DNA from 2 places in the Kitasatospora sp. NPDC051914 genome. Region 2 is predicted to be linked to the other one. Evidence: riboswitches for the same ligand, from Rfam matches in the RefSeq annotation. Region 2 holds a riboswitch; the other holds the start of a gene.
What was found. A riboswitch is a leader RNA that binds a small molecule or an ion and turns the genes downstream of it on or off. The one in region 2 is predicted to bind cyclic di-AMP.
Positions count from the first base shown of each region.

Region 1: another riboswitch for cyclic di-AMP. It lies ahead of AB0M03_RS23385 (transglycosylase family protein); the one in region 2 lies ahead of AB0M03_RS07120 (NlpC/P60 family protein).

Region 1 is NZ_JBFAXX010000036.1:16,187-20,991, reverse strand. Features, by position in the region: gene AB0M03_RS23400 (glycoside hydrolase family 13 protein) at 1-585, shown strand, start outside; gene AB0M03_RS23395 (LacI family DNA-binding transcriptional regulator) at 587-1,630, shown strand; gene AB0M03_RS23390 (hypothetical protein) at 1,776-1,979, opposite strand; gene AB0M03_RS23385 (transglycosylase family protein) at 2,178-3,377, opposite strand; cyclic di-AMP (ydaO/yuaA leader) riboswitch at 3,362-3,560, opposite strand; gene AB0M03_RS23380 (hypothetical protein) at 3,821-4,805, shown strand, end outside.
Region 2 is NZ_JBFAXX010000007.1:90,263-95,067, forward strand. Features, by position in the region: gene AB0M03_RS07110 (NYN domain-containing protein) at 1-1,085, shown strand, start outside; gene AB0M03_RS07115 (NlpC/P60 family protein) at 1,265-2,293, shown strand; cyclic di-AMP (ydaO/yuaA leader) riboswitch at 2,652-2,842, shown strand; gene AB0M03_RS07120 (NlpC/P60 family protein) at 2,853-3,920, shown strand; gene AB0M03_RS07125 (NlpC/P60 family protein) at 4,159-4,805, shown strand, end outside.

The DNA of each region.
Region 1 (4,805 bases), on a different contig from region 2:
CTCGGCCTGCGCCGCGCCCGCGCCGCCAGCCTGCTGATGCTGGCGCTGCCCGGCTCCGCCTACGTCTACCAGGGCGAGGAGCTCGGCCTGCCGGACGTCACCGACCTGCCGGACGAGGTCCGCCAGGACCCGTCCTTCTTCCGGGCCTCCGGCCAGGACGGCTTCCGCGACGGCTGCCGGGTGCCGATCCCGTGGTCCGGCACCGAGGCCCCGTACGGCTTCGGCCCCAACGCCGGCGGCCCGAGCTGGCTGCCGCAGCCCGCCGAGTGGGCCGGGCTGAGCGTCGAGGTCCAGACCGGCGACCCGACCTCCACCCTGGAGCTCTACCGCTCCGCGCTGGCCGTCCGCCGCGCGCACCCCGCGCTCGGCGCCGGCACCGAGGTGACCTGGCTGGAGGCGCCCGAGGGCGTGCTGGCCTTCCGCCGGGACAGCGCGCAGGGCTCCTTCGTCTGCACCTCCAACACCACCGGTGCGCCGGTCCGGATCGCGGCTCCCGGACGTATCCTGCTGTCCTCCGCGGACACCGAGGCCGCGGACGGCGAGATTCTGCTGGCAGCGGACAGCACCGTATGGTGGGCGGTCTGAGATGGTTGCAATAGGCTCTGGGATCGTGACTACGGCGCGACTCTCGGACATCGCGGCGCAGGCGGGGGTCAGTGAAGCCACCGTCAGCCGCGTACTCAACGGCAAGGCGGGCGTCTCCGCGACCACCCGCCAGACCGTACTGGCCGCCCTCGACGTACTCGGGTACGAGAGGCCCACCCGGCTGCGGCAGCGCAGCGCGGGTCTGATCGGCCTGATCATCCCGGAGCTCAACAACCCGATCTTCCCGGCGCTCGCGCAGGTGATCGAGCAGGTGCTCAGCCGGCACGGCTACACGCCGGTCCTGTGCACCCAGACCCCCGGTGGCTCCACCGAGGACGAACTCGTGGAGCTGCTGGTGGAGCGGGGGGTGGCCGGCATCGTCTTCGTCTCCGGCCTGCACGCCGACACCACGGCCGACCACGAGCGGTACAACAAGCTGATCGGCCGCCAGGTGCCGTTCGTGATGATCAACGGCTACAGCGAGCGGATCGCCGCGCCGTTCATCTCGCCGGACGACCGGGCAGCGATGTGGATGGCCGTCCAGCACCTGGTCGAGCTCGGACACACGAAGATCGGCCTCGCGATCGGGCAGCGGCGCTTCGTGCCGGTGCTCCGGAAGGTCGAGGGCTTCCGGGCGGCAGTGCAGGAACTCCTCGGGCTGACCGAGGAGGAGGCCGACGGCTGGGTCCACCACACGCTGTTCAGCGTGGAGGGCGGGCACGCCGCGGCCGGTGTGCTGCTCGACAAGGGTTGCACCGCGATCGTCTGCGGCAGCGACATGATGGCGCTCGGCGCGATCCGCGCGGCCCGGCAGCGCGGGCTGTCCGTGCCGCAGGACGTCTCGGTGGTCGGGTTCGACGACTCGCCGCTGATAGCGTTCACCGAGCCGCCGCTGACCACCATCCGTCAGCCGGTGGAGGCCATGGCCACCGCCGCCGTCGACGCCCTCCTCGAGGAGGTCGGCGGAAACCCCGCGCAGCGCGCGGAGTTCATGTTCCAGCCGGAGCTCGTGATGCGCGGCTCCACCGGCGCCAGCGTGCGCTGACCCCCCGCCGAGCCCACCGGGCGGCGGCACACCCGTACGGCCCCGGAGAGCCCTCTCTCCGGGGCCGCAGCCGTCCCTGGGGGTCCCGCGCCCCAGCGATTGTCCCGGTGCCCCTGGTGGTTGCCCGGGGCCGTCAGACGATCCCTCAGCCCTCTTCGACGGTGCGGTGCGGCCGGGCGGTGCGTTCGGCGTCGGCGGCATCGCCGGTGCGGGCCTCGGTGCGCCGGCTGCGGGCCAGGTAGTCGCGGACGACGAGCTCGACCGCGTCCTGCGGGTTGCCCGCTCCGGCGGCCAGCATGACCTCGATCGCCAGATCGGCGTCCAGTGTGACGGTGACCTTCGCTGCCATGGCGACTCCTCAACTCCGGGGGAGCGTCAGCCTATCCGGGCGGGAAAGCGGGAAGCGGGAAAGCGGGCAGGCCGAAGCCCCGGAGCGGCGGAAGGCTGCTCCGGGGCGTCGGTCGGGAGAGGGGCGCCCGGGCCGTGGGACCCAGTCACGGCTTCGGGCGCCTGGCTCCGGCGTACGGGACGCCGGGGCGGGGGTGGATCAGACCCGGCCGGCGAAGTCCGGCGCCCAGTTGGCGATGGTCTGGACGCGCACACCGGCGCGCGGGTTGGCCGCCTCGACGTACTTGCCGTCGCCGATGTACATGGCGACGTGGTGCACGCCCGAGTTGGCGCCGTTGTTGGACCAGAACAGCAGGTCGCCCGGCTGCAGGTTGTCCAGCGAGACGCGGGTCGAGTAGTCGGCCTGGTCGGCGGCGATGCGCGGGACGGAGATGCCCGCGGCGCGCAGCGCGGCCTGGGTGAGGCCGGAGCAGTCCCAGCCGCCGTTGCCGGTGCCGCCGTAGATGTAGGCCTGGCCCACCTTGGAGAGCGCGAAGTTGACCGCGGCGGCCTTGGAGCCGGTGGCCTTCGCGGCCGTGGTGGTGGTGCTCGCCTTGACCGCGGTGGCCGGGGCGGCCTGCGCCCTGGCCGGGGCGGCCTGGGTGGCGCCGGTGCCGAGCGACAGCTTCTGGCCCGGGTAGATGGAGTGCGGACCGTTCTTCAGGACCGACTTGTTGATCTCGTAGAGCTTCTGCCAGCCGCCCTGGACGTGGTTGCGCTCGGCGATGGTCGACAGCCAGTCGCCGGCCCGGACGGTGTAGGTGCCGCCGTGGTTCCAGCGGTTCTGCTGCCAGGACTTCTTGCCCTGCCAGGCCTTGCCGTCCTGGGAGGTGCCGGCGGAGGCGGTGGAGCCGCTGCTCGCGGTGGTGGAGCCGGTGCTCGGCGCGGCCGGGGCGGCCGGCTTGGCGGCCGTGCTGCTGCCGGTCGAGGCGGTGGTGGTGGAGGACGAGCCGCCGGGGTTGATCTCCGGGGCCGGGCCGCCCTTGGTCAGGCCGGCCTTGACCGAGCAGACGGGCCAGGCGCCGGGGCCCTGGACGGCCAGGACCTTCTCGGCGATGGCGATCTGCTGGTCCTTGGTGGCGAGGTCGGCGCGGGCGGCGTAGGCGGTGCCGCCGAAGGAGGACCAGGTGCTGTTGGTGAACTGGAGGCCGCCGTAGAAGCCGTTGCCGGTGTTGATGTGCCAGTTGCCGGTGCTCTCGCACTGGGCGACCTTGTCCCAGGTGGCGACCGAGGCGGCGGAGGCGGTGCCGGCGGCGAGGGACGGGATCGACAGACCGATGCCGACGACGCCGGTGGTGGCGAGAATGCGGCGGCCGCGCTTGGAGTTGATGGACAGCATGAAGGAGCGTTCCTCTCCCACGCCTGCGAGGTGAGCTGTCGGATTCGGGCTGGAGTTGCCCGGCCGCCCGCGCGGAGGCAGCGGTCTTTCCGCTGTTTCCGCGCGCGCGGCTTCACCCCAAGCCGAGGAACGGCGCATGGCCGTTCCCGGGCGACTTACCTGGTTCCCCCGCCCCTGCCGAAGTGCGTTTCGCATTGCCAGTCGGACCGCCGGCAGGACTCGGCGTTCGGGCCAACTGGGTCCGTGTGACCACGAACGTGGGAGGACATTAGACAGAGTTAAGTTCAAACCGCAAACATGTGTGATGCCGATCACAGTCGATCTTGAATGAATTCATGATCGATTCTTCGGTGTGATCGTGATCGAATTCGGCCGCTTCTGCGCAAAACTCTTGGGTCGAAACGGGCTTGTTTATGCTTCAGGCGTCGGGCCCGGGCGGGGCCCGGGGGAGGGGTGGGCCGATCATGGAGCACGGTGACGGGATGCCCGAAGGGGTGCCGCGGCGGGCGGGCTCGCACCGTCGCCCGGGGCGCCGCCGGCTGCTCGGCTGGATCGCCGCGCCGGTCGCCGCCGCAGCGGTCGGCGGCGGGGAGTTGGCCCGCCGGGCGCTCGCCGCTCCGGCCGCCCCGCCGCCGGCCTCCGCGGCACCCTCCGCGGGCCCTGCAGGGGCCTCTGCCGGGCACGCGCACGCCGCCCCGGCCCCGGCCGAGCCCTCGCCTTCCCCGGTCGATCTGACGGGCCGCCGTTGGTCGGACGCGGCCGGCTGGGGCGGCGCCGTACCCGGCTCGAAGAGCGCCGTGCGGATCGCCGACCGGGTGCTGCTGGACGTGGACGCCGCGGTCGGCTCGCTGCTCGTGGAGCCGGGCGGTTCGCTGGTCTTCGCCCCCGGGCGCAGCGTCGCGCTGGCCTCGGCGGGCAGCGTCGAGGTGCGCGGCACCCTGGTGCTGGCCCCCGCGGACGGCTCCGTGCACGCCCTGAGATTTCCATCTGTGGACGAACGATCCTTCCGGGGCGGCGGCATGACGGTGGTGGAGGGGGACACCGGCCTCTGGGTCACCGGCTCCGGCTACCTGCGACTGGACGGCGCCGCCAAGACCGCGTGGGTGCGGGCCGCGGCCGCGCTGAAAGCCGGCGCCATCGAGCTGCAGCTGGCCGAGCCGCCGACCGGCTGGCAGCCCGGCGACGAGCTCGCCGTCACCCCGACCGGACCCCCCGACGAGGACGACTTCTCCACCCGGTACGATCTGTGCACGATCAGACGGATCGACGGCCGCACCGTCACGCTGACCGCACCCCTGGCGCACGCCCACCCGCGCGTCGCGGTCGGCGGCGGCGTCACCGCGGGCGCCGAGGTGCTCAACCTGACCCGCAGCGTGCGGATCGAGGGCACCCCCCGCGGTCGTACCCACGTCCACCTGACCAGCTCCCGGCGGGCCGACGTCCGGCACG
Region 2 (4,805 bases):
GGCAGCCCGACCTGGTGAAGGCGCTGGAGTCCGGAACCGTTCCGGCCGCCGCCGATCCGATGGACGTGGCAGCCGCCGCCTACCTGCTGCGCCCGGTCGGCTGGAGCCGGCTGGTCGTCGACGCGGGGGACGAGGTCGAGCGGGCGGACGCCGAGGGCGCCGCCGCGGAGGCCGCCCGGGTGGTGGAGAAGCTCCAGGCGGAGCTCACCGAGGTGCGTGCCTCGGCCCGGGCGGACCTGGAGCGGCAGCGGGCCGATGCGGAGGGGGTGCGCCGGGAGGCGGAGTCGCTGCGCAAGCGCGTCCGCTCCCTGGAGAGCGACACCCGGCGCGCGCAGGCGGAGGTCCGCAAGCTGCAGGCCGAGTTGGACGCCGCCCGGGCCGCCGCCGCGGTCGAGCGCAGTGCGGCGGAGGGCGAGGCGCGCCGGCTGCGGCACCGGATCACCGAGCTGGAGACGGCCGCCGAGGCCGGCCGGCGTTCGGCGCGCGAGGGCCGGAGCGTGGAGGACATGCGGCTGCGGCTGCTGCTCGACACCGTGCTCCAGTCGGCGCAGGGCCTGCAGCGGGAGTTGGCGCTGCCGGTCTCCCAGCTGCGGCCGGCCGATCTGGTGGACGCGGTGGAGCCCGGTTCGGCGAACCCGCACGACGTGGCCCGGCGCGGGCTGGCCGAGGACGACCCGGCGCTGCTCGATCAGCTGCTGGCGATCCCTCAGGTGCACCTGGTGGTGGACGGCTACAACGTGACCAAGACCGGCTATCCGACGCTGCCGCTGGAGCAGCAGCGGATGCGGCTGCTCGGCGGGCTGGCGATGCTGGCGCAGCGCACCCAGGCCGAGGTGACCTGCGTCTTCGACGGGCAGGACCTGGACGTTCCGGTGATCATGGCGCCGCCGCGCGGGGTCCGGGTCCGCTTCAGCCGCACGGGGGAGACCGCGGACGAACTGATCCGCCGCCTGGTGCGGGCCGAGCCGCAGGGCCGGCCGGTCGTGGTGGTCTCCACCGACAAGGAGGTCGCGGACGGCGTGCGGAAGGCGGGAGCGCGTCCGGTCGCGTCGATTCTGCTGCTCAACCGGCTCGCCAGGCCCTGACGGGCCGTCGGCCCAGGTGGCGGGGTTGTGTCGGGGTGGTGAAATCCGGGTCCGTGCGACAAGTTCGCCCGGTCGGGGAGTGGCGCCGGGGACGGATCTTCACTAGGGTCTGGCGTCAAACCTATTTTCCGGACGTCCACTCGATCGGGTGAGTCCAGCAGGAAGAAGGAGCTAGTCCCTTGGCCTCCCACCGCCGTCCCAAGCAGCCGAGCCGCGCGCGGGTCACCGTGCTCACCGCTGCCGCCGCGACTGCGGTCGCCCTCTCGGCCCAGGCCGCCGCACACGCCGCGCCGGCCAAGCCGAGCAAGGACGAGGTGAAGGTCCAGGTCGACAAGCTGCTCGAGGAGCAGGAGCAGGCGGCCGAGAAGTACAACGGCGCCAAGGAGCGGGCCGACCAGCTCCGCAAGCAGGCCGACCAGCTGCAGGACCAGATCGCCCGCGGCCAGGAGCAGCTCTCCCAGGTGGCGTCCGGCCTGTCCGCGGTGGCCGCCGACCAGTACCGCACCGGTGGCGTGGACCCGACGGTCGCGCTGATGCTGGACTCGAACCCGGACAACTACCTCGACCGGGCGTCCAGCAACGAGCAGGCCACCGACACCCAGGCGTCCACGCTGAAGGGCCTGCGGGACCAGCAGCGCCGGCTGGACCAGCAGAAGCAGGAGGCCGCGGCCATCCTCGCCGAGCTGGACAACTCCACCCAGGCGCTGAACGACGCCAAGTCGGAGGTCCAGAAGAAGCTCTCCGAGGCCCAGCGCCTACTGAGCACGCTGACGGCCGCCGAGCGCGCCGCGATCCTCGGCAGTGACCGCGCCTCGCGCAGCGACGACCGCTACGACGTCGGCAGCCTGCCGCCGGCCGCGGGCTACGCGGCGACCGCCGTCTCGGCGGCGATGGGCAAGCGCGGCACCCCGTACGTCTGGGGCGCCACCGGCCCGAACTCCTTCGACTGCTCCGGTCTGATGGTGTGGGCGTACGCCAAGGCCGGCGTGTCGCTGCCGCGCACCTCGCAGTCGCAGGCGAGCGTCGGCACCCGCGTCCCCTCGTTGGCCGCCGCCCAGCCGGGTGACCTCGTCATCTACTACTCGGACGCGCACCACGTCGGCATGTACGTCGGCAACGGCCTCGTCGTCCACGCGCCGCGCACCGGCGACGTGGTGAAGCTGATGGATGCGGACATCCTGCCGATCAAGACCATTCGCCGCGTCTGACCCATCGGTAGCAATTCGGACATATGCCCCACCTGCGGCGTTTCTGACGCTGCATGACACGCCCGGGCGCGTCGTGATCACCGTGTGATCTCCGACACGCCCGGGCGTCGGCTTTGTCGGGCGTGCGGTGAAAACTCGTCAGCCGAGCGTGGATTATCGGTCACCGGCAGTCGCAATCACATTTTCACGACAACATTCCCCCGATGTTTTTCTGACAAGGATTTGAACGGATCACGGATCGGTTACTAGGGTCATGACCCACGGACCGCCGCACAGTCGAGCGCCCAACCCGGGCGACGGTGGCGGTCACCGCCGAGTCCGCGACGCAGCAGGGCAGCCCGACTGCCCACGGGGAGCCCCTGCGGGGGCGCTGTCGAACGGAGCCGGGGAACCACGTTTCCCCCGGGGTGAATCGGCGTCAGGTCGGCCGCGCCGGCCGGGCCGCGGATCGGACCGCGGACCGTGCAGGGGTGGCCGTGAGGCGTCGTAGGGCAATGCTTCCGGCCCGAACCCGTCAGCTCACCCGGTAGGCGGTGTGAGGAAGAAGGAGTCCGCCTTCGTGGCGTCCCATCGTCGTCCCAAGCCCGTCGGCCGTACCCGCGCCTCGATCCTGACTGCGGCAGCCGCCACTGCGGTGGCACTCTCCTCGCAGACCGGTGCGCACGCCGACCCGGCGCCCACCAAGGAGCAGGTCGCGGCCCAGGTCGACCAGCTCAACGAGCAGGCCGAGGCCGCCAACGAGGAGTACCTCGCGGCGACCGAGAAGCAGCAGGACCTGCAGAAGCAGGTCACCCGGCTCCAGGACCAGGTCGCCCGCCAGCAGGCGGAGGTGAGCGGCGTTCAGGGCCGCCTCGCCGAGGTGGCCGCCCAGCAGTACCGCGACGGCGGCATCTCGCCCACGGTCAAGCTGATGCTCTCCAGCAACCCCGGCGACTTCCTCGGCCAGGCCGGGGCGGTCAGCCGGATGAATGCGACCCAGGCCGACACGCTCAAGTCCTTCAAGGCCGAGCAGGCCAAGCTGGACGTCCAGAAGACCGAGGCCGAGCACAAGCTCGCCGAGCTGGACACCAGCACCCGGGCCCTCAAGGCCAAGAAGGAGGAGTTCCAGGGCAAGCTGGCCAAGGCCAGTGCCCTGCTGAACACCCTCACCCAGAAGGAGAAGGAAGAGCTGGCCGCGGCCGAGGCCCGCGCCGCGGCCGCCGCCAAGGCCACCGCCGACCGGGCCTCGCGCGACACCGTCCGTCCCGACCTCGGCACCGCCGACGTGCCGACCGGTTCCTACACCGCCCGGGCGATCGAGGCCGTGAAGTCCAAGCTGGGCTCCCCGTACGTGTACGGAGCCGCCGGCCCCAACCAGTTCGACTGCTCCGGTCTGATGCAGTGGGCGTACCGCCAGGCCGGCGTGTCGATCCCGCGGACCTCGCAGTCGCAGGCCGGTGCGGGCACCAACGTCGGCACCAACATCGCCAACGCCAAGCCCGGCGACCTGGTCATCTACTACAGCGACCGGCACCACGTCGGCATGTACGTGGGCGGCGGCCAGGTGATCCACGCGCCGCACACCGGCGCGGTGGTCCGCTACGTCTCGGCGACCGCGATGCCGATCTCGGCGATCGTGCGGATCTGACCTTCCGTCCGGCGGCCTGCCGCGGGCCCGGCTCCCCAGGGGGCCGGGCCCGCGGCCGTTCCCGCAGGCAGGCGGGCTGATTCGGCTGAATGTCCGATTGAAGGTCAAATATTCGTGGATGACAGGGTTTGGACTAGATCGGCGGGACTCGCTAACGTCTGCCCCCGGACCTCCGCGAGGACGACCGCCCGTCGGGGCGGCCGCGGGCGTCCGGCCGCAGGAACGGAGCCGCCGCCGCATGTCCGTGCACCGTCGCCCCCAACTGCCGGGCGGTCACGCCCTCGCCCGAGCCCTGGTGCTCACCGCCGCGGCCACCACCGCCGTGGGCGCCTCCGTCGGCACCGGCGCCTGGGGCGCCCCCGCGGCGCCGGCCGACCCCTCCCGGCGGCCGGCCGACGTCAAGTCCAGGGTCGACCGGCTCTACGACGAGGCCGAGCAGGCCAGCGAACGGGCGAACGCCGCCCAGGAGGAGCAGCGGAGGCTGCAGGACGAGGCCACCCGCCTCCAGGAGCAGGTCGCCACCGGGCAGGAGGAGCTCAACGGCCTCTACACCGACCTCGCCACCGCCGCCGCCGCGCAGTACCGGGACGGCGGCCTCGACCCGGCCGTCCGGCTGATGCTGGAGTCCGACCCGGCCGGGTACCTCACCCGGGCCCGCGCCCTTGACCAGGCCGCCGGCCGCCAGAGCGAGACCCTGCGCCGCGTCCTCGAGCGCCAGCGCAGGCTCGACCAGCGGCGTGCCGAGGCCACCTCCAAGCTCGCCGAGCTGGAGGACGTCCGCCGCTCCCTCGCCGCGAGCAAGGAGGAGATCCGGCAGCGGCTCGGCGACGCCCAGCGGCTGCTCGACGGTCTCACCGCCGCGGAGCGCGCCCGGCTGGCGGAGGA